One region of the Streptococcus mitis genome, then DNA from elsewhere that is predicted to be linked to it. Evidence: riboswitches for the same ligand, from Rfam matches in the RefSeq annotation. Region 1 holds a riboswitch; the other holds the start of a gene.
What was found. A riboswitch is a leader RNA that binds a small molecule or an ion and turns the genes downstream of it on or off. The one in region 1 is predicted to bind thiamine pyrophosphate.
Positions count from the first base shown of each region.

Region 1 (16,030 bases):
CCTGTAGTTCAATTGCTAATTCGACTTTTTCTATACCTTTCAGGGCTCCCTCACCTTTTTCACGGAATTGAAATAAGGTTATACCACCTTTTAAGGCTTCCTCAACGACCGTATATAGATCTTTTCCTTGGCAAGTAGTCGTTCCACAAATAAAATATAGTTTTAATAATTCCTTATGAAACATTTTACTTCACTCTTTGGAATTTCTTTACATCTTCATCTGTAATCTCGTATAAGGCATTTATAAATTCAACTTTAAATGTTCCAGGAAGATGCCCATTTGGACGTTTTTCTGCCATTTCTCCAGCTATATTGTAAACCAACATTGCTGTTTCTAATGATTTCAATTCTTGACCTTTTTCAAGTCCGATAAAGCTTGCTACTACAGCACCTAATAAGCATCCTGTCCCAATAACTTTTGGCATCATGGCACTACCATTATGAATCGTTACCACTTCTCCATTTACCGCAATAGCATCCACTTCACCTGTTACTACTATTGGAATATTGAACTTCTTATTTGCTGCTAGAGCAATTTCATCAATATTATCTACTCCCGCACTATCTACTCCTTTAGATGCCACATTTATCCCTACTAAAGAGGCAATCTCGCCAGCATTTCCCCTAATCGCTGCTAGTTTATAATTGTTGATTAGATCATCTGCTACTTTTTTTCTATATTCTCCTGCTCCACAGGCTACAGGATCTAAAACTGCTGGAACATTATATTTCTCTGCAATTTTCAGAGCAGCTTGGTATAATTTCCAATTTTCATCTGTCAATGTTCCTATGTTTATTAATAAACCTCCAGCATACTTTAACAAATCCTCTAAATCTGCTGGAAACTCACTCATAGCTGGTGATGCACCCAGTGCAACTAATCCATTTGCTGTGAAATTTTTTACAACATCATTGGTGATACAGATAACTAATGGTGCTTTTTCTTTTAATAATTTTAAACTTGTCATATTAAAATACTTCCTTTTTAATTTTAAACAATGTACTGATTTCAATTTATCTCTATCTTTAGTTAAGATTTTTTCATTTACATTGAATGATTTACCTCATTAAATTTGTAAATATCCTAAACCTTCTCTAAGCGTCATAACCAATATCAAAAAAGGCTAATTCTAAAGCAACTGCTTGATTCCAGCGTTCCTGAAGTTCTGTCAAATCTTCTCGATTTTTCCCAACACGATTGAGTTCGTCAACCAGAAATTGAACCCACTCTGCAAAGAAAGGACCTCTGTGGAGATTGATCCATTCCGAATGAATATAGGCTTCAGGTAGAGCCAAATCTTTAGAACCCCAGTCTAAATAGAGACCTTCTGCAATGACCAACATGACCAAAAGATGGACATAATCTGATGAAGCCACTGCCGAATACATTAAATCCTGAAAGGCTTTTGTTACAGGATGCAAGGTCACTTCCAGATAGTCATTCTCAGATACTTTTAACTCTTTGAAAGTCTTTTGGAAATAACCGTCTTCATCTGCTTCAAGAAAGCCTAGTTGCTTGGCAAAACGAAGCTTAGATTCAAGTTGGTCTGCGTGAGCTACGCAGGCACCCAGCATGGATAAGAAGGCATCAAAGAAGTGATAATCTTGAATTAGGTATTCTTTTAAAACCTTATTCTCAATTGTCCCCGCAAAAAGTTCCTGAACAAAACGATGATTGATTGCATCCTGCCAATCCTTCTGACTGCTTTTTAATAATTCTCCAACAATCAAACCTGGCTCAAATGCATAGTCTTGTGTTTTCATATTTACTTTTCCTCTCTTTATTCGTTCGTAATCGACAAAACATCAAGAAAATCCTAGTTTTACTTGACCTTTTTAAAGAAAATCAAGGGCGTTCAAGAAGAGCTATCTAAATGCTTTGTATCACATTCATCCAGCTTATATAAACAAAAAAACTCCAATTACAATCAAGAATTAGAGTTGACTTACAAGATTCGATCGTTCATTTCGCCATACGAAAAAAACTGTTCACATTTCCCTTCGCCAGTCTTAACTGTATCAGGTTCAATGGGTATCATCTCAGCTTAAAGCACCCCAAATGTCTTTGTTATTTAATTACTGCACCAGTATAGCAAAAAATGAAAGCCCTAGCAAGATATTTGATTAGAAAATATATTTATATAGTTTTTAATGGTGATTTATTCTTCCTATAGACGAAGAAAAACCTCCACATCAAGTGGAGGCAATCTCTTTTATCAATACAATTTTAAGTCGCGTGGGTCAACTGGGAAGGTTGGGTTGTATGGGTTGTGACGGAGTTTGAAGTGTTTGACATCTTCAATAGTCTGAGTTCCAGATAATTGCATAACTGTCTTCAATTCTGCATTCAAGTGTTCAAAGACTTGACGTACACCAACACTACCACCGAGAGCCAAACCATAGATGACAGGGCGACCAATAGCTACCAAGTCTGCTCCTGAAGCCAAGGCTTTAAAGACGTGTTGACCACGACGAATACCTGAGTCAAAGACGATTGGCACACGTTTGTCAACTGCTTCTGCTACTTCTTGAAGTGAGTCAAAGGCAGCTGGTCCACCGTCGATTTGGCGGCCACCGTGGTTGGTTACCCAGATACCAGAAGCTCCCGCAGCAAGCGAACGTTCAACGTCCTCACGGCATTGTGGTCCCTTGACATAAACAGGAAGTCCTGAGTATTCAGCGATAAATTCTACATCACGTGGAGACAAGCGTTGTTTAGCTGATTTGTAAACAAAGTCCATTGATTTACCAGCACCTTCTGGTAGATATTCCTCAACAATCGGCATGCCAACTGGGAAGACAAAACCATTACGCTTGTCCACCTCACGATTGCCTCCTACAGTCGCATCTGCTGTCAAGACAATCGCTTTATAACCTTCAGCCTTCACACGGTCCATGATATGGCGGTTGATACCGTCATCCTTACTAAAGTAAAATTGGAACCAGTGAGGTGTCCCTTGAAGGGCTTCTGTAATTTCTGGAAGATCGACAGTAGAGTAAGAGCTAGTTGTATAAAGAGACCCAAACTCATGCACACCACGCGCAGTCGCCACTTCACCCTGTTCGTTTGCTAATTTATGAGCTGCAACAGGCGCCATAATGATTGGTGAAGACAATTTTTCACCTGCAAATTCAATCTCTGTACTTGGATTTTCAACATCACAAAGCGTATGCGGAACGATGAGTTTGTGGTTAAAGGCACGAATATTCTCACGTAAAGTGAAAGTATCTTCCGCTCCACTAGCGATATAGCCAAATGCTGCTTTAGGAATAACTTGTTGTGCCATTGGCTCCAAATCATAGGTATTGATGAAATCTACATGACCTTCTGCATTGCTTGTTTTGTATGACATAAAATGCCCTCCTTAATAAGTAAGCGTTTACTTTGTATATTACAAAAATATCTTAACTCTTTTTTCAAAACTTTTCAAATATTTTGTTTGGAAATTTCATACTTTCAATCATTTTACAGAGATAATTAAAAATGATAAACTTTCTTAAGTTATGGAAATTCAAATAATCTTTTCATTTTCTAGTCTAAAAAACAAAATCAGGTAATCCTAGTGACTACCTGATTTTCTATGTTTTAGGCATTTTGCCAATTTTCTTGGTCTTCTTTAAATCTTTTTAGAAGGTCGAGGCCTTCTGGTGTGATGTAACCTTCTTCTTGGGCTAGATGAATCAATTCACTGTAGTTAGAAAGCGTCACAAGTTTGACACCTGCATCTGAGAAGTTCTTATCTGCTTTTGGCAATTGGTAGCTGAAAATCGCTACAACACCGAGGACCTCTGCTCCTTCTCGTTTAGCAGCTGCTACAGCTTCAAGAACAGAACCACCTGTTGAAATAAGGTCTTCAACCACTACCATTTTTTGACCCTGAGCTACGCGGCCTTCGATTTGATTACCAGCTCCGTGGTCTTTTGGTTTGCTACGAATGTAAGCAAAAGGCAAGTTCATCTTATCAGCAATGATAGCTCCGTGTGGAATCCCAGCTGTCGCAGTTCCTGCAATGACTTCTACCTCTGGAAAGGCTTCTTTAATAGCTTCCACAAAGCCATTTTCAATTAGGGTACGAGTTTCTGGATAGGCTAGTGTCACACGATTATCCGTGTAAATCGGTGACTTGATACCAGATGCCCAAGTGAAAGGCTCCTCTGGTTTGAGGTAAACGGCTTGGATTTTCAAGAGGTGGCTAGCGATATCTTTAGCAAGTGTCATGGTCTTCTCCTTTTGTTTTTCTAATCTATTTCTTTGATTCTAGTCTTGGTTCCATTCATCCTTGATGGCATGATAAGCTGCAACAGGATCCTCAGCTTGGGTAATGGGACGTCCCACTACGATATAGTCACTGCCGATTTGATAGGCATCTGCTGGCGTCATCACACGTTTTTGGTCTCCAATCGCTACTCCCTGAGGACGAATGCCCGGTGTCAGACAGATAAAATCTGGATTGGTGGCCTGCTTGATGACTTGCACTTCCTGAGCCGAGCAAACGACACCATCCAAGCCAGCTTCAGCTGTCTTCTTGGCATAATGTATTACAGACTCTTGCAGACTGGTTTGGATATTTTGAAAGTCCTGCATCTGAGCTTCTGACGTTGATGTGAGCTGAGTTACAGCGATCAATTTTGCTTGACTTCCAATACCTTCACGCGCAGCCTTCATCATCTCTACACCACCAGCCGCATGAACATTGGTCATATCCACACCAAGCTGAGACAGGACCTTCATGGCTGATTTGACTGTATTGGGAATGTCATGAAGTTTAAGATCCAAAAAGACACTGTGACCCAGACCTTTCAAGTAGGACACAATCTCAGGACCCGTTGCGTAATAAAGCTCCATCCCTACCTTGAGATAAAGGCTTTCTTCTGCTGGGAAAAGAGCTAAAAATTCCTTGACCTCATCAAAACTAGGAAAATCAAGAGCAATGACTGGACGATGTTCTCGCATAGGTTTCTCCTTTTACCTTTGCTAGTGAGAGAGTCTGGGCAACAGAAGCCACGAAAAAAGGAACCTGCCAACAGCAAGGTTCCACGAAAAATGGGTAGTCTCCACCCTTTCAGCGTCTAACCTTAGCTGCCTCTCTGGACTGCTTTAAAGGTTTTTTACTATTCTATTATTTCTACTAGCACTTGTCAAGTAAAAACATGGTCTCTGAAGAACTATGAAAGAAAAGATAAACCTAGCGACGCGATGAACGCTGGGTCGTTTGGTTTTGATTGCTCTCTTCCTCCAGCTTTTTCTTCTCTTCTTCCAATTTATTCTTTTGTTCTTCTAGCTTTTTCTTCTCAGCTTCCTTAGCCTCTTGTTTGGCTTTTTCCTCAGCCTCCATAATTAATTTATCCGCCACAGTGTAACTGTAAATTCCAGCTTCCATGTCAATCACACTTGGTTCTGACAATTGAGGTTTAATCTTACTGTAATAAGGCAGTTTCTTACTCATTTCAGAAAGAGGAACCAAAACTTCGTCCGAATCATTCATAGTCAATCGAATTAAATCTGATGTGACCTTGCTTGGGGCTAATTCCACCTTCTGGATAGCCGCCTTGAGTTCTGGACTAATTTGAGCAAGTTCTGACGTAAAGGTCTTGATTTGTTCGCTGTCATTAAAGAGAACTGATATATAAGTTTCTGGCAGACTGACCAAACTGACCGAACTGGTCTCGAGCTGACCGCTTGAAAGGATTGGATAATGACTTTCTCCAGAAACATAGTAGGCCACAATATCATATTCCTTAACCTTGATAGTAAACTTGGTTGGAAATTGATAGACAAGCTGAGCTGATTCAACCCAATAGTTAGACTTGATCTGCTCTTCATATTTTGCCTTGTCTAGCAGAAGGTTAATCGTATAATCCGAATCCTGAATGCCTGAAGCCTGTCGAATATCATCATCTGTAGTTTGCACTGTTCCCTCAACACGAATATCCTTCATGGTCGCATAAGGACTGAGCAAGTAGGCAGAGACAACCAATAAAAGCAGACTGAGAAACAAAATCGAGATAGCCCGCCAGATATGAACTCCTGGGATTTTTGGTTTGACCTGTTTTTCCTTTACAGGCTTTTTCTCTATTTTTTTATCCTGTTTATTCTGTTTCTTCGGCTCTTTGGATTTTGGTTCTTCTTTGGGTACTTCTTTTTTGACGTCTTCTGACTCTTCTACTTTTTCTTCATTATCATCCTTAGCTGATTTTGGGTCATTTGGATCAGATTCACTCTCTTGGTCCTCAGTTGCATCTGACTTTTCAGATTTTGAAGCCATTCGAGCTTGTCTTTCCTTTTCCTTCTCCTCAGCTAGGGCCGCCTCTTCCTCAGCCTTCTTTTTTAGATATTCCTGGTTTCGTTTCTGCCATTCTGATAACTCTTTAAATTCTTCGAGGATTTCTTTGCCCTCATTTTTCTTATCTTTTGACATTTACTTTCCTTATGATAAATCTTTTTTCAACAATTGATAAAAATCTGCTAGAGATTTCAATTCCTTTGAAGCCTTCATCTTAGCTTGGTAATCTTCCTTGTGACTTAGTAAATGAGAAAGCTTCTCTTCTAAACTGTCCAAGGTCAAATCGCTTTCTTGAAGTTCTTCTGCATAGCCTTTTTTTACAAAGTAAGCTGCATTTTCAATCTGGTCACCACGACTAGCTTCACGACCAAGCGGCACAATAACATGCAATTTTGCCATGGCCAAAAGCTCAAAAATCGTATTGGCACCACCACGTGTCACAACAATATCAGCCAATTCCATCAAGGGTTGATAGAGATTGGTCACATAGTCAACACGAAAAAGATTTTGGCTCAACTCGTTCAGGCTAGAATCTCCAGTTAGATTGATAATATTGTAGCGTTCTGTCAGTTCTTTCTTATGGTCTGTCACCAATTGGTTAAAGACACGAGCGCCTGCAGAACCACCAACAAACAATACTGTTGGCAATTTGGGATTAAAGTGAGTTTGAATATCCACCAATTCATCTGGTTCTGGACTTTTTTGGTCTGAAACCTTGGTCACTGCCCCCACATGCTCGACCTTAGACAAACTTGAAGCTTGCTCAAAGGTTGAATACATCTTCGTCGCAAATTTATAAGCGATTTTATTGGCCAAGCCCATAGACAGGTCAGATTCGTGAATAAAGACAGGCACTCCTGACACACGCGCTGCGATAACAGGCGGTACAGAGACAAAGCCCCCCTTTGAAAAAAGAGCCTGCGGACGAATTCGTAACATGATAAAGAGCGATTGTACAATTCCCCAAGCAACTTTGAAGACATCCAGCATATTTTGCCAAGAGAAATAACGACGCAATTTTCCAGTCGCAATGGAATGGAAGGTGACATCTAGACCCGACTTGAGGATTTCTTGGTGTTCAATACCACGCTTGTCTCCGATATAGTGGACTTCCCATCCATCTTCGATGAACTTGGGCATCAATAAAAGATTGAGGGTCACGTGTCCAACCGTCCCCCCACCTGTAAAGACAATTTTTTTCATATTATTCCTTTAACTCCGCTACTGTGTCGATAAAGAGGTCGCCACGTACTTCAAAGTTAGCATACATATCCCAGCTGGCATTGGCTGGACTGAGAAGAACCACGTCTCCTTGAGTCGCAAGCTCGTAGGCCTTGCGGGTCGCATCTGCAATGTCAGTCGCATCCACATATGCCACACCAGCCTTGTCTGCTGCCCGTTTGACACGTTCTGCAGACTGACCCAGGATGACCATCTTCTTGAGTCCAGTAATGTCTGGAACCAATTCGTCAAACTCATTGCCACGGTCCAAACCACCTGCAATCAAAATGACCTTGCTATTGTCAAATCCTGACAAGGCTTTTTGAGTAGCCAAGATATTGGTTGATTTGCTATCATTATAGAACTTGACACCCTTGATTTCATCCACAAATTGGAGACGGTGTTTGACACCTCCAAAGGCTGAAAGAGTTTCCTTGATGATCTGGTTATCCACACCACGAAGCTTGGCTACAGCAATCGTCGCAAGGGCATTTTCCACATTGTGGCTACCTGGAACTCCGATTTCATTCGCTTCCATGACAACTTCCCCACGGAAGTAGAGATGACCATCTTCCAGATAAGCTCCATCAACCTTTTCAAGTGTTGAGAATGGTACAACTGTAGCTTGTGTTTTAGTGGCCAATTCTTTTGCCAAGTCTTGGTTAAAGTTCAAGACAAGGAAATCAGCCGCTGTCATCTTGTTCTGGATATTCCACTTGGCTGCTACATATTCCTCAAAAGAACCATGATAATCGATATGAGTTGGCATGAGGTTGGTAATAACCGCAATCTCAGGATGGAATTCTTGAACGCCCATCAATTGGAAAGAAGAAAGTTCCATAACAAGAGTGTCCCTGTCTGACGCAGTTTGGGCCACTTGACTAGCTGGATAGCCGATATTCCCTGATAAAAGACCATGTTGGCCAGCAGCAGTCAAAACTTCCCCGATCATGGTCGTTGTGGTTGTTTTTCCATTTGAACCAGTAATACCAACAATCGGTGCTTCTGAAATTAAGTAAGCCAATTCCACCTCAGTCAAGACTGGAATACCCTTGGCCAAAGCCTTTTCTATCATGGGATTGCTGTAAGGGATACCTGGATTTTTCACCATAAGGGCAAACTCTTCATCCAAGAGTTCCAAAGGATGGCCACCTGTGATAACCTTGATCCCTTCTTCCAACAAACTTTGGGCAGCTGGATTGTCCTCGAAAGGTTTCCCATCATTTACTGTCACAATGGCACCTAGCTTGTCCAACAAACGAGCTGCAGATTCACCAGACTTTGCCAAACCTAAAACAAGGACTTTCTTATTTTTAAATTGATCTATTACTTTCATGTCTCAAACTCCATTTCTACTCTTACTATTTTACCATTTTTATGGAAATAAAAAAGCCACAAAGTGTGTTTGTGACTCTTTCTTCTAACTGAATTTTACCTTATCATCTATGTGATAAATCGGTAACTCGAATAACTTGGTCCACTTGCTCCCAAATCAGAGGATTGTGGGTCGCAATAATAATGGTTCGATTCGGATTTTTTAAAGATTCTAGGATGGAAAGTAATTCCTCAGAGTTTTTGGGGTCTAGTGAAGCGGTTGGTTCATCTGCGAGAATCAAAGGTGGATCCTTTAAAATTATCTTCGCTAGTGCAACACGTTGTGCTTCTCCTCCTGATAATTCAAAGATAGGTTGCTTCAAATCTAAATAAGAGAGGTTAACACGGTTTAGAGCTTGTTTCATCAAAGAGATTTTCTCTTTTTCTTTCAACTTTTTACCAACTAAACCCAGATTGAGATTTTCTTTGACGGTTTGGCTTTCAATTAAGCCAAAATCTTGAAATAGATATCCCAAATAATCTCTAAAGAAAACAGAAGGCTTGATGTCCTTAAGAGAGGTGCCATCATAGATGATTTGCCCTTTGTCATATGGCTCTAATCGTCCAATCATATTCAAGAGTGTTGTCTTACCACAGCCACTTGTACCGATTAAGGCATAAATTTTCCCACCTTCAAAATGAAGATTGGTATCTGAAAATAGCTGACGGCTTCCAAATTTTTTAGATATATTCTTTAGTTCAATCATCCTATTTTCCTTTCATAATTGTCATAGAAACACGAGATTCTTTCTGCGCTTGACGGTAAAGCGTCAGAACTGCACTAGCTAGAAAGACTAATAAAGTGAGCAAGCCAATCACCAAGTCTCGACTGCTTAAAATAAAGAGACTAGCACCAAATACAAAACTGGCAAATTGACTAACCATATACTGAGCATGTGTTTCAAAAAATCGTAAACCTGAAATTCGTTTAATCAAGATATCTCGACGGAATTGCTCGAAATATAGAAGATTGACAGAATAAAAGAGTAACAAGGAACTAGCTATTCCAACAATAGCTCCTAGGATTAAAGTTGCTGTTTCAGTTTGAACTTCATTATAACGAGTTAGATAAACACTTCTTCCTTCTTTAAGATAGGATACTTGCTCATAAATTCCTGCATTTTTCAAGAGTTTAATCCCATCTTCATATCCTTTGACAAAGATATTCTTACCAGCATTGATAGACCAACTAGATTTGGAAATGATACTATCACCTATAGATGTTGGAGTAAATACAACTAAAATCGGATCAGTCAAATACTGAGTGGATACGGGATTCTCACCGTTATTATAAACAAACCGCTTTTCTCCAGTTGGAAGATAACTAACAATCGCTCTCATTTCATACTCTAAAGGAGCACTTGCCTCCTCACCAGATTTTCCATAATCACTCAATCTTTCTTCAAAAGCTTTCTTAAGTTCTGCTTCCTGTGAACGAAGAGATTCTGGTAATAAGAGTCCAAATTCCCCTTTTTGAAGATGGGCTAGTTTCTGTCTAGTCTCACCATTTACAGATACATTTTCCTTGTCCAAATAACTTGGACTGACATAGAGAACATTAGCATTTGGACTATAGGTATCCAGTGTCTCTCCCTGTTCATTTTTTCCTTGAGGATTTGCAAAATGAATGAGATTATCTTTTACAAATAGAGCCTGTTCTTCTTCGATTGCTTCCTTGGCAAAGGCATACCACTTATTCTGATTTTCTGTATCTTTTACTCTATCACCTAAGCCAAAGAAAATCTGGTAATAGTCTGCTCTATCCTGCCATGCTTGTTTTGAAATTTCAAGTTCTTTCAATCGTTGGTAAGACGTCAAACCTGTCTTAACAGCGTAGCCTACTGTAAAGACAGCAACTAACTGACACAATAGGGTTAAAGCCATCAAGCGTTTAAGGGGTAATCTCCCCTTAATAACGGGAACTAATGCTTTGTAACTCAAACTCATTAGATAAAGGAGCATTAGTAAAATTGAAATACCCAATAAAAACAACAGATAGAAACTAATCCCAAAACCATAGGTGGCTAACAAGACAGGATAAAACAAACCTTGACTAAAAAGAACGACTCCCCCACCTAGGAAGGAAAGGAGGGCTGATAGAAGGAGCCATTTGATATCAGTAGATAAAGAATGCCCCATGATGGATAAGAGAGTCTGACCAGAAAAGAGTTTTATACCTGCAGCTCTCATTTCCTTAATCCGAGTGATAATCACTAGAGCAAAGAAAGATAAGCCAAATATTGCTAAACTAATTAAAATAAGGGGAATTAGTAACATTCTAAAAGCAAGAGAATAGGGCGCTGTCTTTCGGTCAGGAATTGCTTTATAACCCAAATCTCCTAATTTATCGGCAAGCTTTTCTTTCGTCAAGGAGCCTGACAAAAGGAGATAACTATTTAGCGGATCACTACGTTCACGACTTTCTTGGCTAGCTTCTTGGAATTCTTTTGGTAAAGTTCCCTGACCATAAGTTGCATAAGTAAAGTGAGTCGTCCCATCCTTACTCGGCTCTACAATTCTTCTAGCTATTAAACTCTGTTCTGAGTTTGCAAAATTCTCTAATTCCTTTTCAAATACCTCACGCGTCGGTTCCTGAGTATCTTTTTTAACACGAAGTAAGGAAACGGAATCATAGCTTGCATATAAATATTGTGGCGCACGTAAGACAATAATCCAAGCAAAGAAAAAGCTGAGAAAAAAAGTTGATAATAATATGAATAGTTTCTTCATAGTAGACTCCTTGTATAAGAGAATAACCCTATAGAACAAAGATTTTATGTTTTATAAATTCTTAGAATTATTTTCCTAGTTTAATCCATTACACCCTGAGCACCAAGACAACAAATTTAATCCTTCCTCGTTTTGAAAACGATTTCTTATAATTTAAGTATATCACTTTCTATATAATCTATCAACATATTTTACCAAAATATTATTAGTAATAGAATTTTACAGTTCCCTTAAAAATAGATGTCATTAACGAATTTTATACAAGTTTTTCCCATTCATATTATCCAAGCAAAAGAGATGATATTAACTAAAAAGCAATTCAAACTATTGTAAAATTGATACAAAAAAAGAGAGCCAAAACTCTCTTTTTATCTTCTTTTACTTTTATGGACCGACATGAGGGTAATATCTCGCAAGCTAAAATATGCTAGGAAGAGCATAGCGACTGCGATGAAGAATTCTGTCGGTAGCTGAAAGATTTGCAGGACAGACAGCATCAGCAAAATCAAAAGTGCTACGAAAGCAAAGACGACAAGGACGATGTTGACTGTCCCTTTAATACTTTCTGGTGTCACAAATACATAGAGTAGTAATAAGAGGAGTCCTATGATTAAATAAACCATCTTTATCTCTTTCTAGCTCTTATTCAGCTGATTTTTTCTTCTTGTTAGCTTTCTCACGCTCTGCTTTGTTAAGGATTTGTTTACGCAAACGGATAGACTCAGGCGTTACTTCCATGTACTCATCGTCGTTCAAGAACTCAAGAGACTCTTCAAGTGTCAAGATACGAGGTGTCTTGATAACAGCTGTTTGGTCCTTAGTAGCTGAACGGACGTTGGTCATTTGTTTTGCCTTAGTGATGTTAACTGTCAAGTCATTTTCACGAGAGTTTTCACCGATGATCATTCCTTCATAAACCTCAGTACCTGGGTTGACAAAGATTGTTCCACGTTCTTCGATAGACATGATTGAGTAAGTTGTAGCCTTACCAGCATCAATAGAAACAAGGGCACCACGGTGACGTCCACCAATTTCCCCTGGAATCAATGGCAAGTATTGGTCGAAGGTATGGTTCATGATACCGTAACCACGAGTCATTGACAAGAACTCAGTTGAGTATCCAATCAACCCACGCGCAGGAACAAGGAAGACCAAACGAGTTTGACCATTACCAGTTGAAATCATATCCAACATTTCACCTTTACGTTCAGAAAGGCTTTGGATAACAGATCCTTGGTATTCTTCTGGAGTGTCGATTTGAACACGTTCAAATGGTTCACATTTAACACCATCAATTTCTTTTACGATAACCTCTGGACGAGATACTTGAAGTTCATATCCTTCACGACGCATTGTTTCGATAAGGATTGACAAGTGCAATTCTCCACGTCCTGAAACAGTCCATTTGTCTGGTGAATCAGTTGGGTCAACACGGAGGGAAACGTCTGTTTGCAATTCGGCCTGCAAGCGTTCTTCTACCTTACGAGAAGTCACCCATTTACCTTCTTTACCAGCAAATGGTGAGTTGTTGACCAAGAATGTCATTTGAAGAGTTGGCTCATCGATGTGTAGGATTGGAAGAGCTTCAACTGCGTCTGTCGGAGTAATGGTTTCACCGACAAAGATATCTTCCATACCTGAAACGGCAATCAAGTCACCTGCTTTAGCTTCTTGGATTTCACGACGTTCCAAACCAAAGAAACCGAAGAGTTTTGTAACACGGAAGTTTTTAGTTGTACCGTCAAGTTTAGAAAGGGTAACTTGGTCCCCAACCTTAACAGTACCACGGAAGACACGACCGATACCGATACGTCCAACAAAGTCGTTGTAGTCCAAAAGTGACACTTGGAACTGCAAAGGCTCATCTGAGTTATCTACTGGAGCTGGGATATGGTCAATAATCGTGTCAAAGATTGGTGCCATAGTCGCTTCTTGGTCAGCTGGATCATCCGACAATGAAGAAGTTCCGTTGATCGCTGAAGCATACACAACTGGGAAGTCAAGCTGGTCGTCATCTGCACCAAGCTCGATGAAAAGCTCCAAGACTTCGTCCACTACTTCTGCTGGACGAGCTGATGGTTTATCGATTTTGTTAACAACCACGATTGGGACAAGATCTTGTTCCAAGGCTTTTTTCAATACGAAACGAGTTTGTGGCATGGTTCCTTCGTAGGCATCTACGACCAAGACAACACCGTCAACCATTTTCATGATACGCTCAACTTCTCCACCGAAGTCCGCGTGTCCTGGTGTGTCCATGATGTTGATACGAGTTCCGTTGTAGGCAACGGCTGTATTTTTAGCAAGGATAGTAATTCCACGCTCTTTTTCGATATCGTTTGAGTCCATAGCACGCTCAGCCAATTCAGTACGTGCATCAAGCGTTTCTGATTGTTTCAATAATTCGTCAACGAGGGTTGTTTTCCCGTGGTCAACGTGGGCGATAATCGCAATGTTACGGATATCTTCTCTTAATTTTGTCATGATTTCCTCTATAATATTCAAAATTTATTTTCTAACTGAACGATTATACCATATTTTCAAGTAAATAACATAACTCAAGCAAGTGTAAATGTTTTCACTCTGCTTTTCTTTTCATGTCAAGCCTTTTCAAAGCAAGCGACTTATGATAAGATAGGCACAGTATGCGTTTAGATAATTTATTAGCCCAAGAAACAGTTAGCCGAAAGGCCATGAAACAAGCCTTACTCAAAGGGGACATTCTCGTCGATGGTTGCCCAGCCCGCTCCCTAGCCCAAAATATCGATACAGGACTTCAGGAACTCCTTTTTCAGGACCGTATCATTCAAGGCTATGAACACACCTATCTTATGCTTCATAAGCCTGCTGCTGTCGTGACAGCCAATAAAGACAAGGAACTCCAAACCGTCATGGATCTCCTTTCACCTGACATCCAGTCTGACAAGCTCTATGCCGTCGGCCGACTGGACCGAGATACGACAGGGCTCCTCCTCTTGACCGATAACGGTCCCTTGGGCTTTCAGCTCCTCCATCCCCAATATCATGTCGATAAGACTTATCAGGTTGAGGTTAATGGACTTCTAACACCTGACCATATTCAAGCCTTTCAAAAAGGAATTGTCTTTTTAGATGGCACTGTCTGTAAACCTGCAAGACTAGAGATTCTATCTGCAAGTCCTTCCTACAGTCAAGCCTCTATCACCATTTCAGAAGGAAAATTTCATCAAATCAAGAAAATGTTCCTCTCGGTTGGTGTTAAGGTGACCTCCCTCAAACGAGTTCAGTTCGATGAGTTTACATTAGACCCAGAACTAGCAGAAGGTCAATACCGTCCCTTAAACCAAGAGGAATTGAAAATCATTAAAAATCACTTAGAGAAAAGTGGATAAAAGAAAAAAGCTTTATGTTTAAAGCTTTTTGTTTATTGCTTATCTAAAAAATACTGCGACGGCTACAATCCAGTTAAGTACAGAAACCACAAGTCCTACGATGTTGAGAATTTTTTCTGTTTTATAGTCTAGTCCAGATTCTTTTTGGTATGAAAAAGCCAAGACCAATCCTATGATCCCCAAAATCAGGCCTACAATTGGAAATAACAAACCAAGAATAATCGACAAAATACCCACAAAAAGTGGATTTTTCTTCTTTTCTTTCATGTTCTAAGAACTCCTTAAATTTTATACAAATTAATTATACTATAAAACAATAGCTTCATCCTATCATTCGACTAATTTGGAAATAAGGTTAGCTAGTCTTCACTTTCCCTTTCCAAGAATCCAAGCCATAAGAAAGGATATAAATCTCAGAAAAACCTTGTTTTTTCAAGTAAAGAGCTGCATTTGTCACACGTTGCGCACGTTGGTTTTCGTAAAGAAGGACAGGTTTATCTTTACGAAGGGCTGCAAGACTAGTCTTCAACTGACTTGAAGGAATATTGCGGGCACCAAGGATATGTTTTCTGTGGAATTCAGCTGGGTCGCGCAAATCAATCAATTGACCCGTACGAATCAAGGCTTCAAATTCCTCATTATCTACGATTTTAGCCGCACGACGAATACGAAGATAGTTAAAGCCCATCCATGTCAACATTGCCAGTATAAGTGCCCACAAAATCCAAGTAACCATTAGTTCTTTTCTCCATTTTTCTCAATATAATCCAATTCTACCTTGTGCTCTCTGCGAAGAACTGCTTCTGCCTCTAGATAGTCCAATTTATCCATCAACCCTGCATCGTAAATCCGAGAGAGTTCCAACTTCATCAGTTCAATATCATATAAGCGTTTTCCCATGTAAACAATAATACCAAATCGTTTGAGGAATTGCTGCACATCATAGAATGTTTTCATAAGACTCATTCTAGCAAATTTTTGTGTTTTTTTCAAGAAGAGACTCATACAAGAAGTAGCACAGAAATTAAAAAAGCTGCATCTTCTGCAACT
Region 1 covers NZ_CP047883.1:1,488,424-1,504,453, forward strand. The annotation lists gene thiE (thiamine phosphate synthase) at 1-184, opposite strand, end outside; gene thiM (hydroxyethylthiazole kinase) at 186-968, opposite strand; gene M594_RS07305 (TenA family protein) at 1,096-1,764, opposite strand; TPP riboswitch at 1,980-2,068, opposite strand; gene lctO (L-lactate oxidase) at 2,217-3,353, opposite strand; gene pyrE (orotate phosphoribosyltransferase) at 3,587-4,219, opposite strand; gene pyrF (orotidine-5'-phosphate decarboxylase) at 4,259-4,954, opposite strand; gene M594_RS07325 (cell division protein FtsQ/DivIB) at 5,187-6,419, opposite strand; gene M594_RS07330 (UDP-N-acetylglucosamine--N-acetylmuramyl-(pentapeptide) pyrophosphoryl-undecaprenol N-acetylglucosamine transferase) at 6,429-7,487, opposite strand; gene murD (UDP-N-acetylmuramoyl-L-alanine--D-glutamate ligase) at 7,489-8,841, opposite strand; gene M594_RS07340 (ABC transporter ATP-binding protein) at 8,945-9,586, opposite strand; gene M594_RS07345 (bacteriocin-associated integral membrane family protein) at 9,588-11,609, opposite strand; gene M594_RS07350 (DUF3165 family protein) at 11,978-12,232, opposite strand; gene typA (translational GTPase TypA) at 12,252-14,093, opposite strand; gene M594_RS07360 (16S rRNA pseudouridine(516) synthase) at 14,255-14,980, shown strand; gene M594_RS07365 (hypothetical protein) at 15,020-15,247, opposite strand; gene M594_RS07370 (rhodanese-like domain-containing protein) at 15,336-15,716, opposite strand; gene M594_RS07375 (YqgQ family protein) at 15,716-15,985, opposite strand.

Region 2 (16,030 bases), 550 kb from region 1:
CCATCAAGGACAATTCTCCCTGACTGAACTTCTAAAATCCCCGCAATTAAGTTGAAAAGCGTAGTCTTACCAACACCACTTGGGCCTAGGATAGAAACCACTTCACCTGAAGTCACTTTCAGATTGATATCCTCTAAAATCCTATCTTGTCCGTAGGCATAACTGACGTGTTCTAGTCTTATTTCTGTCATTATTTCACAAATTCGTTGGTGAAGCCTTTGTCTGTCAAGTCTTCTTTAAGGATACCATTTTCTTTATCCCATTTGTAGAAGGCATTCCAGCGAGCTGCATCAAATTGCCCCCATTTTTCCTTGTCGCTTGCGTATTCTTTTGACAAGTATTTTTGAGATTCGATGACAAAGTCACGTTTTTCCTTGAGTTCAGGTGCATTTTTGATGAGGATATCAGCTGCTTCCTCTGGATGCTCCATAGCATATTGGTATCCTTTTTTGATAGCTTGGATGACTTTACGTGCTTCTTCTTTGTTGTCTTTGAGGTAGTCGTTGTTAGCAATGATGACTGGTGAGTAATAGTCAAATTCTTTAACGTAGTCTTTCAAGTACATAAAGTTAGCATCTACACCTTGAGATTTGGCAAGGATACCATCCCATCCGTAGTAGATCCATGCAGTATCAAATACTCCATTGGCAATCGGTGTAATTGAGTTTGAGTCGTTATTTGGTACTTTTTCAACCTTCTCAAAGTCCCCACCTTGTGATTCTACCAAGGTTTTCAACATAGCAAGTTCAGTTGGGTCATTCCAAGTTCCGTATTTCTTACCAACCAAGTCTTTTGGACTAGCTACATTGTCAGATTTACGAGAGATGATTCCTGATGTATTGTGTTCTACGATAGCTGCAACGGCAGTAATTCCTGCCCCTTTTTCCAATTTTTTAGCCATATAGTCTTGGAAATAGACTGCAAATGGTGCCTTACCGTTAATAACCAAGTCAGAAGAACTTTCTTCTGGTGGCAATTTCAAATCAACATCCACCCCAGCTTCCTTGAAGTAGCCTTTTTCCTTAGCCACATAAAGCCCTGTGTGGTTGGTATTTGGTGTCCAGTCTAGGATAAAGTCAATCTTCTTAAGTTCTGCTTCTTTGTTGTCCTTGGAAGCAGTTCCTTGACCACAGGCCACAAGCACAACAGCTACAAGAGCTGTTAAAACAGTTAAAAACACTTTCCATGTTTTTTTCATTTTGATTTCCTCTTTTCTTTTTCCGAAACATTCTAATTCTACGAACGTTTCCATTTAATAACATATTTCTCGCTGACATCGACCAATTTCATACCAAGAAGGCTGATAATCGATACCAGAATAATAATAGCGAACATGGTATCATACTGAAACAATTTCTTGGACTGAATCATGTAGACACCTAGTCCTTCAAAGCCTCCCAACCACTCAGATACTACTGTTGTGATAAAAGCGTAGGAGACACTGACCCTCAGACCTGCATAAAAGTAAGGCAAACTGACTGGGATTTTAAAATGCCAAAGAATTTGCCAAGGTTTGGCTCGCATCAGACTAAACAAGGTCAGCATATCCTTGTCACAGTGCCTAAAACCGTCCAAGATGCTGACGATGATAGGAAAGGTTGTCGTCAAGATAATCAAGACAATCTTGGGCAAAATCCCATAACCGAGCCACAAGACCAAGATAGGAGCTATGGCAATAGTCGGAATGGTCTGAACGACCACCATCATAGGGTAAATCAGGTCATTGAGCCAAGTCAAACTATCCATGAGCACAGCCATGAGACAGGCAATCAAGACTCCCAAAATTAGACCTAGCAAAGCCACTCTCAAGGTCGCCCAGCTATGGTGCCAGAGAAATTCTCTATCACGCACAAAAGACTGGAGGATTTCAAGAGGTGTCGGCAGGATAAACTTGGGGAGAAGTTTAAGAAAACCTGCTAACTGCCAGATTGACAAGACTCCTAGAAAGCCCAATAGACTAATGTGTCGTCTCAGTATACTTTTCAAGTTTCTCATCAATACTTAAAATCTCTCCTACATTTATTTTGACATTAGAAAAGACATTATCTGCCTCCTGCCCTGCCACTTCCAGCGCTTCTTTTAGAATGCGCATGAGTTCATCAAACTCCCCTTCCAAGACCGTTTCAAATGGTGTCACCACCATAGTCACCTCTTGAGCTTGCAGATAAGCAATGACTTGATCGATAACAGCAATCCGATCAATCCCCTGTGATAGGGGTAAAATTTGCAAGGCGATGCTTGCTTTCATAAGAACCTCCTCTTCTCGTTTTCCTTTGATAAAAAGAAAAACCTTTGCCATATATGGAAAAGGTCAAGATTAGACTAAGTATCGTTCCCTACGCTGGCATTACCCAGATCAGGTGCGGTCGAAGCTTAACGCTTCCTCTCAGACTGTACACAGACTCCCATATATTATATGGACATATGATAGCGCAAAACCAAAAAAATGTCAAGGAAACTGCTTACAGAAAAACATGAAAAAGAGTTTGAAAACAAGTGCTTCAAACTCTACATAACTTTTTATTTAGCCTCGTACCAGGTTGCACCTTCATTTTCATCTGCGATGAGGGGAACACTGAGTTGAATGGCTTCTTCCATGGTTTGTTTGACCAATTTTTTCATCTCTGCCAATTCAGATTTAGGAACTTCAAGGACGATTTCATCGTGCACTTGTAACAGCATCTTGGTCTGATAACCACCTGCAACCAAGGCTTTATCCAGCTGAATCATAGCAATCTTGAGAATATCTGCCGCCGATCCCTGAATAGGAGAGTTGATAGCAGTCCGCTCTGCAAAACCACGAATATTGAAGTTGCGCGAATTGATATCTGGCAACTCACGACGACGTTTAAAGAGGGTCTCCACATAGCCCTTATCACGCGCCTCACGCACCACTTCATCCATGTAGTTTTTAATACCTGGGAATCGTTCAAAGTAGGTATCAATATAGGCTTTGGCCTCCTTACGGCTAATGCCCAAATTATTAGACAAGCCAAAGTCTGAAATCCCGTAAACCACTCCAAAGTTGACAGCCTTGGCATTGCGACGGTCGTTTGCAGTCACATCCTCAGGACGCTCAATGCCAAAGACCCGCATGGCTGTCGAAGTATGGATGTCCGCTCCCTCTTGGAAGGCCTTAATCAAGTGCTCGTCTTTAGAGATATGTGCCAAAACACGCAATTCAATCTGTGAATAGTCCGAGCTGAGAAGGACACTATCCTCCCACTCAGGCACAAAAGCCTTACGAATGAGACGGCCCTGCTCCAAACGCACAGGAATATTTTGCAAGTTTGGATCCACACTAGACAGACGTCCAGTCTGGGTCAAATCCTGCACATAGCGAGTATGAATCTTGCCATCAGCCAAAATCCAGTCCTGCAATCCAATTACATAAGTCGATTGAATCTTAGCAATTTGACGGTAATCCAGGATTTTCTTAACAATCGGAGCAATAGGAGCCAGGCGCTCCAAGACATCCACCGCTGTCGAATAACCTGTCTTAGTTTTCTTAGTGTATTCTAGAGGAAGTCCCAATTTTTCAAAGAGAAGCACGCCCAACTGCTTAGGCGAGTTGATATTAAACTCCTCACCAGCCAGTTCGTAAATCTCCTGAGTCAGTTTTTCAATGACAAGCTCATTTTCAGCCTGCATCTCAAGTAAGGTCTCTTTCTTGACCGTAATCCCAGCAATTTCCATCTTGGCAAGGACAAAAGCTAGAGGTTGTTCCATATCATAAAGAAGCTCTAATTGCCCATTTTCACTGAGTTTTTCAAGCAAAATAGGCGCAGTCTCAAACAAAACAGCAAGCTTACGAGCCAAGTGCTCCAAGAATTTCTCACGTTCAGGAATGGCCTTCTTGACACCCTTACCGTAGAAAGTTTCATCATCAACCAAGTAAGTCTGACCGTAAAGACTCGCGATGGTCGCAATTTCATTGTCCTCCACAGTCGAAAGGAGGTATTTAGCCAAGCGACTGTCAAAAGCAGGCGCCTGCAAATCCACACCAAAACGATGCAAGAGAACTTTGGCTTTCTTGAAGTCATAAACTCTCAGAGGTGTTTTTTCTAAAAAATTCTTGAAAATCGGGTCTTGCAAAAGCTCAAGCTTGTCTGTAGCATAGAGCTTATCGCCACAAGACCAGGCAAATCCAACCAAATCATCCGTATGGTAATTCTCTCCAAAAAGCTCAAAATGGAAGATAGACTCTTCACTCAGCATATCTTGAGTGACTTGGTCAACAATAGTAAAATCCAAACTCTCAGCCACATCAGCTGACGACACATTTAAAGCCTGCTTGAACTGTTTGAATCCCATCTCATCGTAGAATTTCCCAAGATTTTCAACATCTGGACCACTATAGACCAAATCCTCTAAACCAATCTCAATCGGTGCCTTGGTATCAATGGTCGCCAGTGTTTTAGACAAAAAGGCCTGTTCCTTATCATTGATGAGATTTTCCTTCATCTTAGAAGCCTTCATCCCATCGATGTTTTCATAAATCCCCTCAAGCGAACCATGCTCCAGCAAGAGCTTGATACCTGTCTTTTCACCGATTTTGGTCACCCCAGGGATATTATCCGACTTATCACCCATGAGCGCCTTGAGATCGATAAACTGAGTCGGTGTAATGCCCATCTTTTCCATAAGATATTCTGGCGTAAAGGCCTCAAACTCAGCCACACCTTTCTTGGAAATCTCAACCACCGTATGCTCATCCGTCAGTTGAATCAAATCCTTGTCCCCACTGACAATGGTAATATCAAAACCATCCTGCTCTGCTAGCTTATCCAGCGTCCCAATAATGTCATCCGCCTCATACTGAGCCAACTCATAGTGACGAATCCCCATATGATCCAGCAACTCACGAATGAAGGGAAATTGCTCACGAAACTCATCAGGAGTCTTAGCACGACCACCCTTATAGTCCGCATACATCTCTGTACGGAAGGTCGTCTTTCCCGCATCAAAAGCCACCAAAATATGACTAGGTTCAACCCGCTCCAACAAATGGCTCAACATCAACTGAAAGCCATAAATCGCATTGGTATGCAAGCCAGCCGCATTCTTAAAACGGTCCAACTGCTGATAGAGCGCAAAAAACGCTCGAAAAGCAACAGAAGACCCATCAATCAATAATAATTTTTTCTTATCCATACACCCATTATAAAGGAAAGCACCAAAAAATACCATTGGGAAGAGTTCCCTGATAGAAACTAAGATAATATTAAAAAGAGAAGGAAGGTATTCCCTCTCTTTCAAGCTACGAAAATAAATTAGTTCTTACGTTTCACAAATGGAAGGGCACCGAGGAACAATCCAAGGAATCCTAATGATGCAACTGCAACATTATCTTTACCACCAGTATTTGGAAGTTCTTTTTTATCTTCTGCTTTTGCTGCTGGTGCTTGATAAGTATTATCCTTGTTAGTACCTGCTGTTGTAAGAGTATATTCTGGAACTTCAGTAATCGCTGGGGCGCCTACTTCTGCATACGCTGGAACTTCGTTAATTGCTGGGGCGCCTGTCTCTGCATACGCTGGGACTTCAGTAATTGCTGGGGCGCCTGTCTCTGCATACGCTGGGACTTCAGTAATTGCTGGGGCGCCTGTCTCTGCATACGCTGGGACTTCAGTAATTGCTGGTCCGCCTGTTTCTGCATACGCTGGAACTCCGCTAATCGCTGGGGCACCTGTCTCTGCATACGCTGGAACATTATTCACTGTAGCGTCTTCACCATTTGTAGATAAAGGCCCTGTATATTCTGGAACTTCGTTAACAGCTGCTAAGACAAAATTAGCACCACCTTTATATTCTGGAACTTCATTAACAGCTGCTTCTAAACTATTAACTCCACTGTTGAATTCTGAAGCTACCTCAGCTACAGGAGGCAATAATGCTTCTCCATTTTCATTCACAGGTGTATTGGTTGCAAGAGTTCCAGTGAATTCTTGAGCTACCGCAGCTACAGGAGGCAATAATGCTTCTCCATTTTCATTCACAGGTGTATTGGTTGCAAGAGTTCCAGTGAATTCAGGGGCTACCTCAGCTACAGGAGCATCAGCCGCATTAACTCCTCCACTATATTCAGGAGCATCAGCTACAGTAGGAGGTGTTGCATCATTTACCCCACCATTGAAATCAGAGCCATTATCCCCAGCAGGAGAGTCACTAGGATTCACACCACCGTTGAATTCAGGAGCGTTAGGAGCACTTGGAACTTGGTCAGGTTGTTTAGCATCATCAGAAGGTGCATCACTAGGACTTACACCACCACTAAAGTCTTTCGATTCTTCACCCTTAGGAACCTCTTTTAAGTTTTCGATGTAACCTAAAGTTGCGTTGTAATTCTCAGTTAGTTTGGCAATTGCATCGTCATCCTCTTGAACTGCTTCGTTCACTTCGTCGAAATTGGCCTTAGCTTCATCAGCTGCTGCTTTAGCAGAAGCAACTGAAACTTCTAGTTTAGTTACAGCATCTTGCAATCCATCTTGGATAGTTTGATCCGCATTGTATTTCTTAGCAGTTTCAAGAGCAGTTTTAGCTTTTTCTAAAGTTTCTTTTTGTTTCTCTAATGTAGCATTTTTCTCTTCTACTACCTTAGCTTTTTCAGCAGCGTCAGCCTTATCTTCCTCAGCTTCTTTAGTTAATTTTTCAATTTTTTCAGCTAAATCATCAGCAATGTCTGTAAGTTTTTTGACAATTGGTTTAGAAGCTTCTTTTTTAGCTGCTTCTTCAATTTTTTTAGTTTCGTCAGCAGTTAATTCTTTAGTTTTATAAGCTTCAGGAGCTTTATCTTTTGTGTTGGCATCGTTGAGGAATTCATCTATAGCTTGAGTAGCTGTAAGAACTCCATCTTCAATCGCTTTTAATAAAGCTTCTTTACCGATTTCAGCTTTTGCTTCTTCGATAGCTTTCGCTTTATCTTCTGGCTTGATGCTAGCATCCTTGTTGACTTTATCTTCAGCTTTTTTTTCAAGTTGCTCTAAAGCACCTTTCAAAGCTTCTAAGTTAGCTGCTTCTTCTTTTTTAGCGTCTTCTTCTTTTTTAACTTCTTCTTCAACTTTAGATTTTGCTTTAGCTGCTTCTTCTTTAGCCTTAGCTAATTCAGCTTCTGCATCAGCTTTAGCTTTGTCTGCTTCTGCTTTTGCAGTCTCAGCAGCAGTTACATCAACAGCTTCTTTTTTAGCTTTAGCTGTAGCTTCTTCTACTTTTTTAGCTTCTTCAGCAGCTTTCTTCTCTAATTCAGCAACTTTAGCATCAGCCTCTGCTTTAGCTTTAGCAGCTTTTTCAGCTTCGGTTGGTTCAGCTTCTTCCTCTGGAGTTTCTTCAGCTGGTTTAGCTGGTTCTGCAGCTTCTTTTGCTTCTGCTTTTTTTACTTCTTCAAGAAGATTATCACGTTTTTCAGTTAAATCTTGAATTTCAGCTGTAGCATCTTGAACTTTTTCATCAGCTTCGTCAAATTCAGATTTGGCAGTATCGCGTTCTTTTTCAATCGCATTTACAGCTTTTTCTAACGGTGCTGTGATATCTTCAGCAAAGCCATTATCTTTAGCAGATTTAAGAGCTTCTTTTGCTTCTTTTAAAGTATCTTCCTGTTTTTTGAGTGTTTCAGCTTTCTTTTCAGCATCGGCTTTTAATTTCTCAGCATCATCCGTTAAGTTTTCAATTGTTTCAGTTAAATCATCAGCTTTATCTTGCAATTTTTCTGATTCAGGACGAGCAGCATCCGCTGCTTCACCTTCTTCAATTCCCGCTTGCACCTCTTCAGGAAGCTTGTCCTTAGATACAGGAGTTTCTGTTTTAATTGTTGGATTAGTATCTTGTGCTTTTTCAGCATCATCTGCTAACTCAGCAAGAATATCAGAAGCATTTAATTCACCAGACTCAACAGCCTTTAATAATTCTTCTTTTGCTTTTTTGTCAAGCAATTCGTTATCAGGAATTTGTTTCAAAGCTTCAGTTAAAGCTTCTTTAGCTTCGGCTTCTTCTTTTGCCGCAGCTTCTTCTTTTGCGGCTTCTTCTTTTGCTTTAGAGTCAGCTTTAGCAGCTTCTTCTTTTGCTTTAGCTAATTCATCGTCAGCTGTTTTCTTAGCTTCTTCAGCTTTAGTTTTTGCAGCATCAGCCTCAGCAGATTCTTTTTTCTCTGTTTCAAGTTTAGTAGCTGCATCAGTTGCTGTAGTAGTTGTTCTATCTACTTTAGATTGAGCTTCATCAACTTTAGCGTTAGCTTCTTTTTCAGCTTCCTTGGCTTTTTCAACCTCAGTTTTTGGTGTTTCAGCCGCAGGTGTAGGCTTAGTTTCTCCAGTAGGTTGAGCAGCTGTAGGTTTGTCATCAGCTTTCACAACTGACGGTTGAGATGCAACAAATGTAGCACCTAAAACAGCCACACTAGCCAAACTGGTTAAAATCATTTTCTTTTTGTTCATCTTGTGTACCTCTTTTTGAGAATCATATTTATGTACATTATAAACCTTTTTTTGAGTGAAATCAAGAGATATGTTATATTGTATATACTTTATTATTAATATGTTGTATTTCAAGGCTATAAAAAACTTCAAGAAAGTAACGCATGTTTTACTAGCTTTCTTTTTTCTTTCTTTTCATCACTTTCATTTTCTATAGTAAATTATAGTTTCGAATCCAATTCAGATATCTTAACTCTTCATAAAAACTCTAGTTTAAACAAAAAAAACAGGAGATTTCTCTCCTGTTCAGATTCAATTACTTAAAATTAAACCCATTCACCGTTATGATTTACAGTATAACCGTCCACTATAGTATTAACAGCTAGCTCACCTGAAGAGTAAGAATAATACCACTTACCAGAGACTTGATACCAGCCCGTTTTCATTGCCCCTGAGTCATCTAGATAATACCAAAATCCTTTCTCCTGTAACCAGCCTGTCTGCATTTCGCCTGACGATTTCAAATAATACCAGTTAGAACCATCTTTTAGCCATCCCGTTGATTTAGAACCATTGGATTTAAAATGATACCAACTACCATTCACTTTCTTCCAATTTATAGCCAAACTACTATCCGTATTGTTGTTAGAGATATTTCCTGGTTGGTGAACATCCGAGTGCGAAACTTCTTCCAACTGAACATAGCGACGACTTCCGTTATAAGCAGTATAACTCAACCATTTGTATCCATCTTTTTCGAGAATCTGATCATAATGAACGTTCTCTCCAGAGTAATAATAATCAATTGTAGTTGAGCTAGCTAGGGGCTGAGTCTTGATAGCAGATTTAGCCTTAAAAAAATGTGTTCCTCCTGTGGAAGAGATACGAGAATCATTTAGAACGTGAGAATCAAGAGGATTTGTATTCACAGCCTCCAATTGTACATAACGACGGCTTCCATTATAAGCCGTATAACTCAACCACTTGTATCCGTCTTTTTCAAGAACTTGATCATAATGAACATTATCTCCAGCATAATAGTAATCAATCGTAGTAGCGCTAACTAGAGGCTGATTTTTGATAGCAGCCTTAGCCTTGAAAGAATGTGTTCCTCCTGTGGAAACTGAAGTTTGACTATTCCCTGCACTGCCTCCAGCTAAATCTTTAAAATGAATAAAGCCAGTCATGGTATTGGCTTTCACGACACGCTTATTGTAAGATTCCCTTATTCCATAGTTGTATTCTTCAATCTCAATCTCATCTCCTATTACATTTGACACCCAAGCAACATGACCATAAGTTCCTGCAGTAGACCAAGCAATAGAGCCAATAGCTGGTGTATTGTCTACACGATATCCTTCACGACGAGCACGATAGCCCCATTCATTCGCATTTCCATAAGCTGCCGGAATCTCAAAACCATTGACATTACTCAAACGAAAGGCTGCAAAGGAAGTACACTGACGAGAATACATCCGCCACTTATCAATCTCCTGGCTCCCATTTTTATAATAAGCAGGATAATCATCCCCACGTGCAATTGATCTATTTCCTCCGGAATAGGCATATACACTATCACCCGCTGCTAGCATCAATCCTACTACTAAAAAAGGAACAACCTTTTTAACTGATTTTCTAAAAGAAAACCTTGTCTCTGTTACTTTGAATGGTAAAACTTTCATTCTTCCTCCTTGAAAATAATATAAGTCGAAGATTGCCTTCACTTAAACTATTCGGAGAAAAAAGAAAAAGTGAGAAAATTTCTCACTTTAGTCAAGATAATGAATCAAATTCTTTTCTGTAAGGATATCTGAATAAGTAAAGGATTCAACGAAAACATTAGCTTGTTTATCTCCTTCAACATTTCCAAATTCAACGATAAATAGGGATGGATAAACCTCAATTAACTTACCCAATCTATTTTTTTGGCGTTTACGACCATTCTCCAAAGTCATTTCTACGACTTGTCCCTCATGTGCCTTGATTTCTTCTTTGATTTTTTTCATCTTGGCTACATCTGTAAATGCATCTGACATCTTATGCCTCCCTTTTTGAGATACTTGAAAATTTATTGTATTCTTTTTGGAAAATTAATTCCACCGTTCCACGAGCTCCACTACGGTTTTTCTCGATAATAACTTCTACCTTATTATTTGGTATACCTTCCTCTTCTTCACCACCACGCTCATAGTAATCTTCGCGATAAAGAAAGGCTACGATATCAGCGTCCTGCTCAATAGACCCAGATTCACGAATATCAGACAAGACTGGTCTCTTATCCTGACGCTGTTCCACTCCACGAGATAACTGACTCAGAGCAATGACTGGAACTTTTAATTCCTTGGCTAGGATTTTCAACTGACGAGAAATTTCAGAAACTTCTTGTTGGCGGTTCTCACGACCAGTCCCTGTGATAAGCTGTAGGTAGTCGATCAAAATCAAGCCTAGATTGCCTGTTTCTTGAGCCAGTTTACGTGAGCGAGAGCGAATTTCCGTGATCCGAATCCCTGGCGTATCATCGATATAGATACTGGCGTTAGCTAGATTACCCTGAGCAATGGTATACTTTTGCCACTCTTCATCAGTCAGTTGACCCGTACGGATAGAATGCGACTCCACCAACCCTTCTGCCGCAAGCATACGATCCACTAGACTTTCCGCACCCATTTCGAGCGAAAAGATAGCAACCGTTTTGTCCAACTTAGTCCCAATATTCTGAGCAATATTCAAGGCAAAAGCTGTCTTACCAACCGCCGGACGAGCTGCTAGAATAATCAACTCCTCCTCATGAAGTCCAGTCGTCATATGATCCAAATCACGATAGCCTGTCGCAATACCAGTAATATCGGTCGTTTGTTGCGAGCGAGCTTCCAAATTTCCAAAGTTGACGTTCAACACATCTCGAATATTCTTAAATCCACTTCGATTTGCATTTTCACTGACATCAATCAGCCCTTTTTCTGCCTGAGCAATGATTTCATCAGCTGGTTGCGAAGCCTCGTAAGCTTGATTGACAGACTCTGTCAACTTGGAGATTAATCGACGTAGCATGGCCTTCTCTGCAACAATCTTAGCATAATACTCCGCATTAGCAGAAGTTGGCACAGAATTGACAATCTCAACCAGGTAAGACAAGCCACCAATATTCTGTAAATCCCCTTGATTATCAAGAATAGTACGAACCGTTGTTGCATCTATAGCATCGCCACGATCTGATAAGTCAACCATGGCTTGGAAAATCAAACGATGGGCATACTTAAAAAAGTCCCGAGACTCAATGTATTCTCGCACAAAAACAAGCTTACTCTCGTCAATAAAGATAGCCCCTAAAACAGATTGCTCAGCCAAGATATCTTGAGGTTGTACTCGTAACTCTTCTACTTCTGCCATCAGACTTCCCTTCCTTTTACAATCTTGTCAAGAAAGTGTAAATTTACCCTTCTTTCACACGAAGATTGATCACACTTGTGATATCTTGATAGATTTTCACTGGTACATCAATCAAACCAACTGCTCGAATCGGAGCTTGTACTTGAATATGACGTTTATCAATCTTAATTCCAAATTGCTTTTGCAATTCTTCTGCAATTTTCTTATTGGTAATGGAACCAAAGGTACGACCATCTGGACCAACTTTTTCAACAAATTCTACAACAGTTTCTTCTGCTTCAAGTTGGGCTTTAATTGCTTTCGCTTCTGCAATCATCTCAGCATGAGCTTTTTCTTCAGATTTTTGTTTACCACGAAGCTCACCTACCGCTTGAGCAGTTGCTTCTTTGGCTAGATTCTTTTTGATAAGAAAGTTTTGCGCATACCCTGTTGGTACTTCCTTAATTTCGCCTTTTTTTCCTTTTCCTTTAACATCTGCTAAAAAGATTACTTTCATTCTTCTTTCTCCTTTTCCTTTATTTCATTTAATACAATTTCTGTCAGTTTTTCACCTGCTTCTGACAAGGTTAAATCTTTAATTTGAGCTGCTGCCAAATTGAAATGGCCTCCACCGCCTAACTCTTCCATAATCCGTTGTACATTCAGCTTACTACGACTCCGAGCTGAGATGGATATAAAGCCTTGTGTATTTTTCGCAAGAACAAAACTCGCTTCAATACCTGACATAGCTAATAGGGCATCTGCTGCCTTACTAATAACAACTGTATCATAGCATTTCGAGTCCGTAGCCTCTGCTATCAATACATCTGAACCTAATTTACGCCCCTGTAAAATCAGTTCATTGACCTCACGATATTCTTCAAAATCTGTCGCAGCGATTTCTTGGATAGCAATACTATCACTTCCTCTCGTTCTGAGATAGCTAGCAACATCAAATGTCCGACTAGTCACTCGTGAGGTGAAATTTTTAGTATCCAACATCATACCAGCCATCAAAACACTGGCCTGCATACGACTCAAACGATTTTTCTTAGAATTCTGGAACTGAATCAATTCCGTTACCAACTCACTGGCACTACTTGCACCACTTTCGATATAAGTAATAACCGCATTATCTGGAAAATCCTGATCCCTTCTGTGGTGGTCGATGACGATGGTTTGAGTAAACAAATCATAAAATTCTTTTGATAAAGTTAAAGCTGTCTTTGAATGGTCAACAAGAATCAACAAAGAACGATTGGTCACCATCCCCATTGCGTCCTTAACAGACAACAACTTTGTAACTCCTTCTTTTTCTAAGAATGAAACAGCTCGTTCAATATCCGGCGACATTTGTTCTTCGTCATAAATAGCATAGCTATTTTGAGTCACATTGCTGGCAAACAACTGCATACCTACAGCAGAACCCAAAGCATCCATATCTAGATTTTTGTGACCAACTACAAAAACCTGATCCACACTACGAATCTTATCTGAAATAGCCGTCATCATAGCACGCGTACGAGTCCGTGTACGTTTGATTGAGGCAGCAGATCCACCACCAAAATAAACTGGATTTTTCGTTTCATCGTTTTCCTTGACAACCACTTGGTCGCCACCACGTACTTCAGCCAAGTTCAAGTTGAGCAAAGCAACTTTCCCTATCTCATCATGATTTCCATCACCATAAGAAAATCCCATACTTAAGGTCAAAGGCAACTGTCTCTGTTTCGACTCTTCTCTGAAAGCATCGATAACAGAAAATTTATCATTCATCAATCCCTCAAGCACCGTGTAGTCCGTAAATAAATAAAAACGGTCCATACTCACTCGACGAGAGAACATGGCATGCTTCCCAGCAAATTCTGAAACAAAATTTGCTACAAAACTATTGATATGACTGATATCAGACTCCGATGTTTCATCTTCTAAGTCATCGTAGTTGTCAACAGAAACGACACCAATCACAGGCCGACTCGTTACTAACTCGACAGTCGCTTCGTATTCTCCAGACACATCAAAAAAGTAAAGAACTCCAGATGCCTTGTCCATATGAACCGAATAGCGGGTCTCACCCAAGGTGGCATAAGAACCTGGATTCCCCACAGAAGCCTTGATAATAGTCTGAATTAAGGCTATATCAACCTCTCCCTCTTCATTAGTCAAAATCAATTCAGCGTAAGGATTGAACCATTCAACTTCACCTGACGATAAGTCTAGTTTAATAACTCCGACAGGCATCTGTTCTAACAAGGTTGTCAAACTATCTTCAGCTTGGTGGTTTACATACTGGATTTGTTCTACTTCACTCTTTGAGTAGTAGTCTCTCTGATGGATGAATAGTAAAATATATGAACCCAAAATAAGTAGCAAAAGAAATAGCGTTACCAGTGTATTCGTTACAAAAACAAGTTGCACAGATAGCACTCCGAACGCCACTATTCCTAATATTAAGGGGAAAATAGGACTTACATAAAATTTTTTCATTCCAAACCTCTTGGCACCCATTATACCATAATAACCACCAAAAAGCGACTTTTTAAAAGTATAATCAGTAATTCTATCAATTATAAGAAAAAGGAGGTTTACAATTCAGTAAACCTTCCTTTACACATATTGAAATTAAGATTCTTTAACTTCTAACAAGCCAATCTCGCCATCCTCACGACGATAAATCACATTGGTTGTCTGATCTTCAACATCTACATAGATAAAGAAATCATGTCCCAACAAATCCATCTGTAGAATAGCTTCTTCCAAATCCATTGGTTTTAAATCAATTTGTTTTGAACGAACAACTCTAGATTGGACAACATTTGTATCTTCCACCAAAGCATCTGTAAATAATTGACTAGTTGCTACCTTGTTTTTATTTTTACGCTCGATTTTTGTTTTATTTTTACGAATCTGACGTTCAATTTTATCGGTTACAAGGTCAATTGAACCATACATATCTTGAGACACATCTTCTGCACGAAGAGTAATTGAGCCAAGCGGAATCGTTACCTCCACTTTAGCCGTTTTTTCACGATACACCTTCAAGTTAACTCGAGCATCCAACTCTTGTTCAGCTTGAAAATACTTTTCGATCTTTTCGAGTTTAGAAACTACATAATCACGAATTGCTTCTGTTACTTCTAGGTTTTCACCACGGATACTATATTTAATCATATGAGTACCTTCTTTCTAAACATTTTTGTTTTTCTGATTTCATTATAACGCTTTCATTTTAGTTTTGCAAATTTTTTCCTCATCTTACAAGGGAAAATGTTTTTACATCTTCAGTACCAGCCTCTTCCAACAGTTTCTTCACACGATTTATAGTTGTTCCAGTAGTGTAAATGTCATCTATAAGTAGGATTTTTTTAGGAATAGTGACTCCCCTTTTAATAAAGAAAGGAAGTTCTGTCCCCAAGCGTTCTGAACGATTTTTAGAAGAACTGGCCCGCTCTTCTCTCTTCTCTAGTAAGTCTTGAAAAGAGAACCCTGCTGCTTCAACTAAACCTTCAACCTGGTTAAATCCCCTCTCAAGTAATCTTTCAGGACTTAGGGGAATTACGACAAATTGATACTCTTTGTACTTTTTCAACTCCTCACTTAAAAATGAAGCAAAAACTTTTCTTAAAAGGAAGTCTCCATCAAACTTATACCGACTGAAAAAATCCTTCATAGCTTGATTGTAAGTAAAAATCCCTCTATGACTGACCTCAATTCCTTCTTGACACCAAAATTGACAATCTTGACACTTTGTTGACAACCCTGTTTTCATACAGTTTGGACAGTACTCTTCTCCAATTTTCTCAAAAGTAGAATCACAATCTAAACAAAGACAGGAGACACCATTCCTCAGAAGTAAGAGACTACTAAAAGTTAAAACAGCCTTCATAGTCTGCCCACATAACAAACACTTCATAAGCCAGCCTCCTTGTTCATCTGCTGAATTTCCATAATTGCCTTCTTGATTGAAGCATTTAACCCATCATGGAAGAAAAGCAAATCTCCTGTCGGTTTATCCATGCTTCGCCCAACTCGTCCACCAATCTGAATCAAGCTAGACTTGGTAAACAGGCGATGATTGGCCTCTACTACGAAAACATCCACACAAGGGAAGGTAACTCCACGCTCCAATATTGTCGTACTGATAAGTATTGTCAGTTCTCCATCTCGAAAAGCTTGTACCTGCTCTAATCTATCTTCTGTTACAGAAGATACAAAGCCAATTTTCTCATTTGGAAATTGCTCCTGTAAAATTTCTT
Region 2 covers NZ_CP047883.1:2,038,762-2,054,791, forward strand. The annotation lists gene M594_RS09795 (ABC transporter ATP-binding protein) at 1-191, opposite strand, end outside; gene M594_RS09800 (ABC transporter substrate-binding protein) at 191-1,198, opposite strand; gene M594_RS09805 (ABC transporter permease) at 1,237-1,995, opposite strand; gene M594_RS09810 (thiamine-binding protein) at 1,958-2,248, opposite strand; TPP riboswitch at 2,317-2,419, opposite strand; gene polA (DNA polymerase I) at 2,521-5,154, opposite strand; gene M594_RS09820 (SIALI-17 repeat-containing surface protein) at 5,274-8,426, opposite strand; gene cbpD (choline binding-anchored murein hydrolase CbpD) at 8,732-10,087, opposite strand; gene M594_RS09830 (Veg family protein) at 10,175-10,441, opposite strand; gene dnaB (replicative DNA helicase) at 10,443-11,795, opposite strand; gene rplI (50S ribosomal protein L9) at 11,839-12,291, opposite strand; gene M594_RS09845 (DHH family phosphoesterase) at 12,288-14,261, opposite strand; gene hpf (ribosome hibernation-promoting factor, HPF/YfiA family) at 14,397-14,945, opposite strand; gene M594_RS09855 (ComF family protein) at 15,025-15,687, opposite strand; gene M594_RS09860 (DEAD/DEAH box helicase) at 15,684-16,030, opposite strand, start outside.
Region 2: linked by a shared signal. The riboswitch ahead of M594_RS09810 (thiamine-binding protein) and the one ahead of M594_RS07305 (TenA family protein) in region 1 are both predicted to bind thiamine pyrophosphate.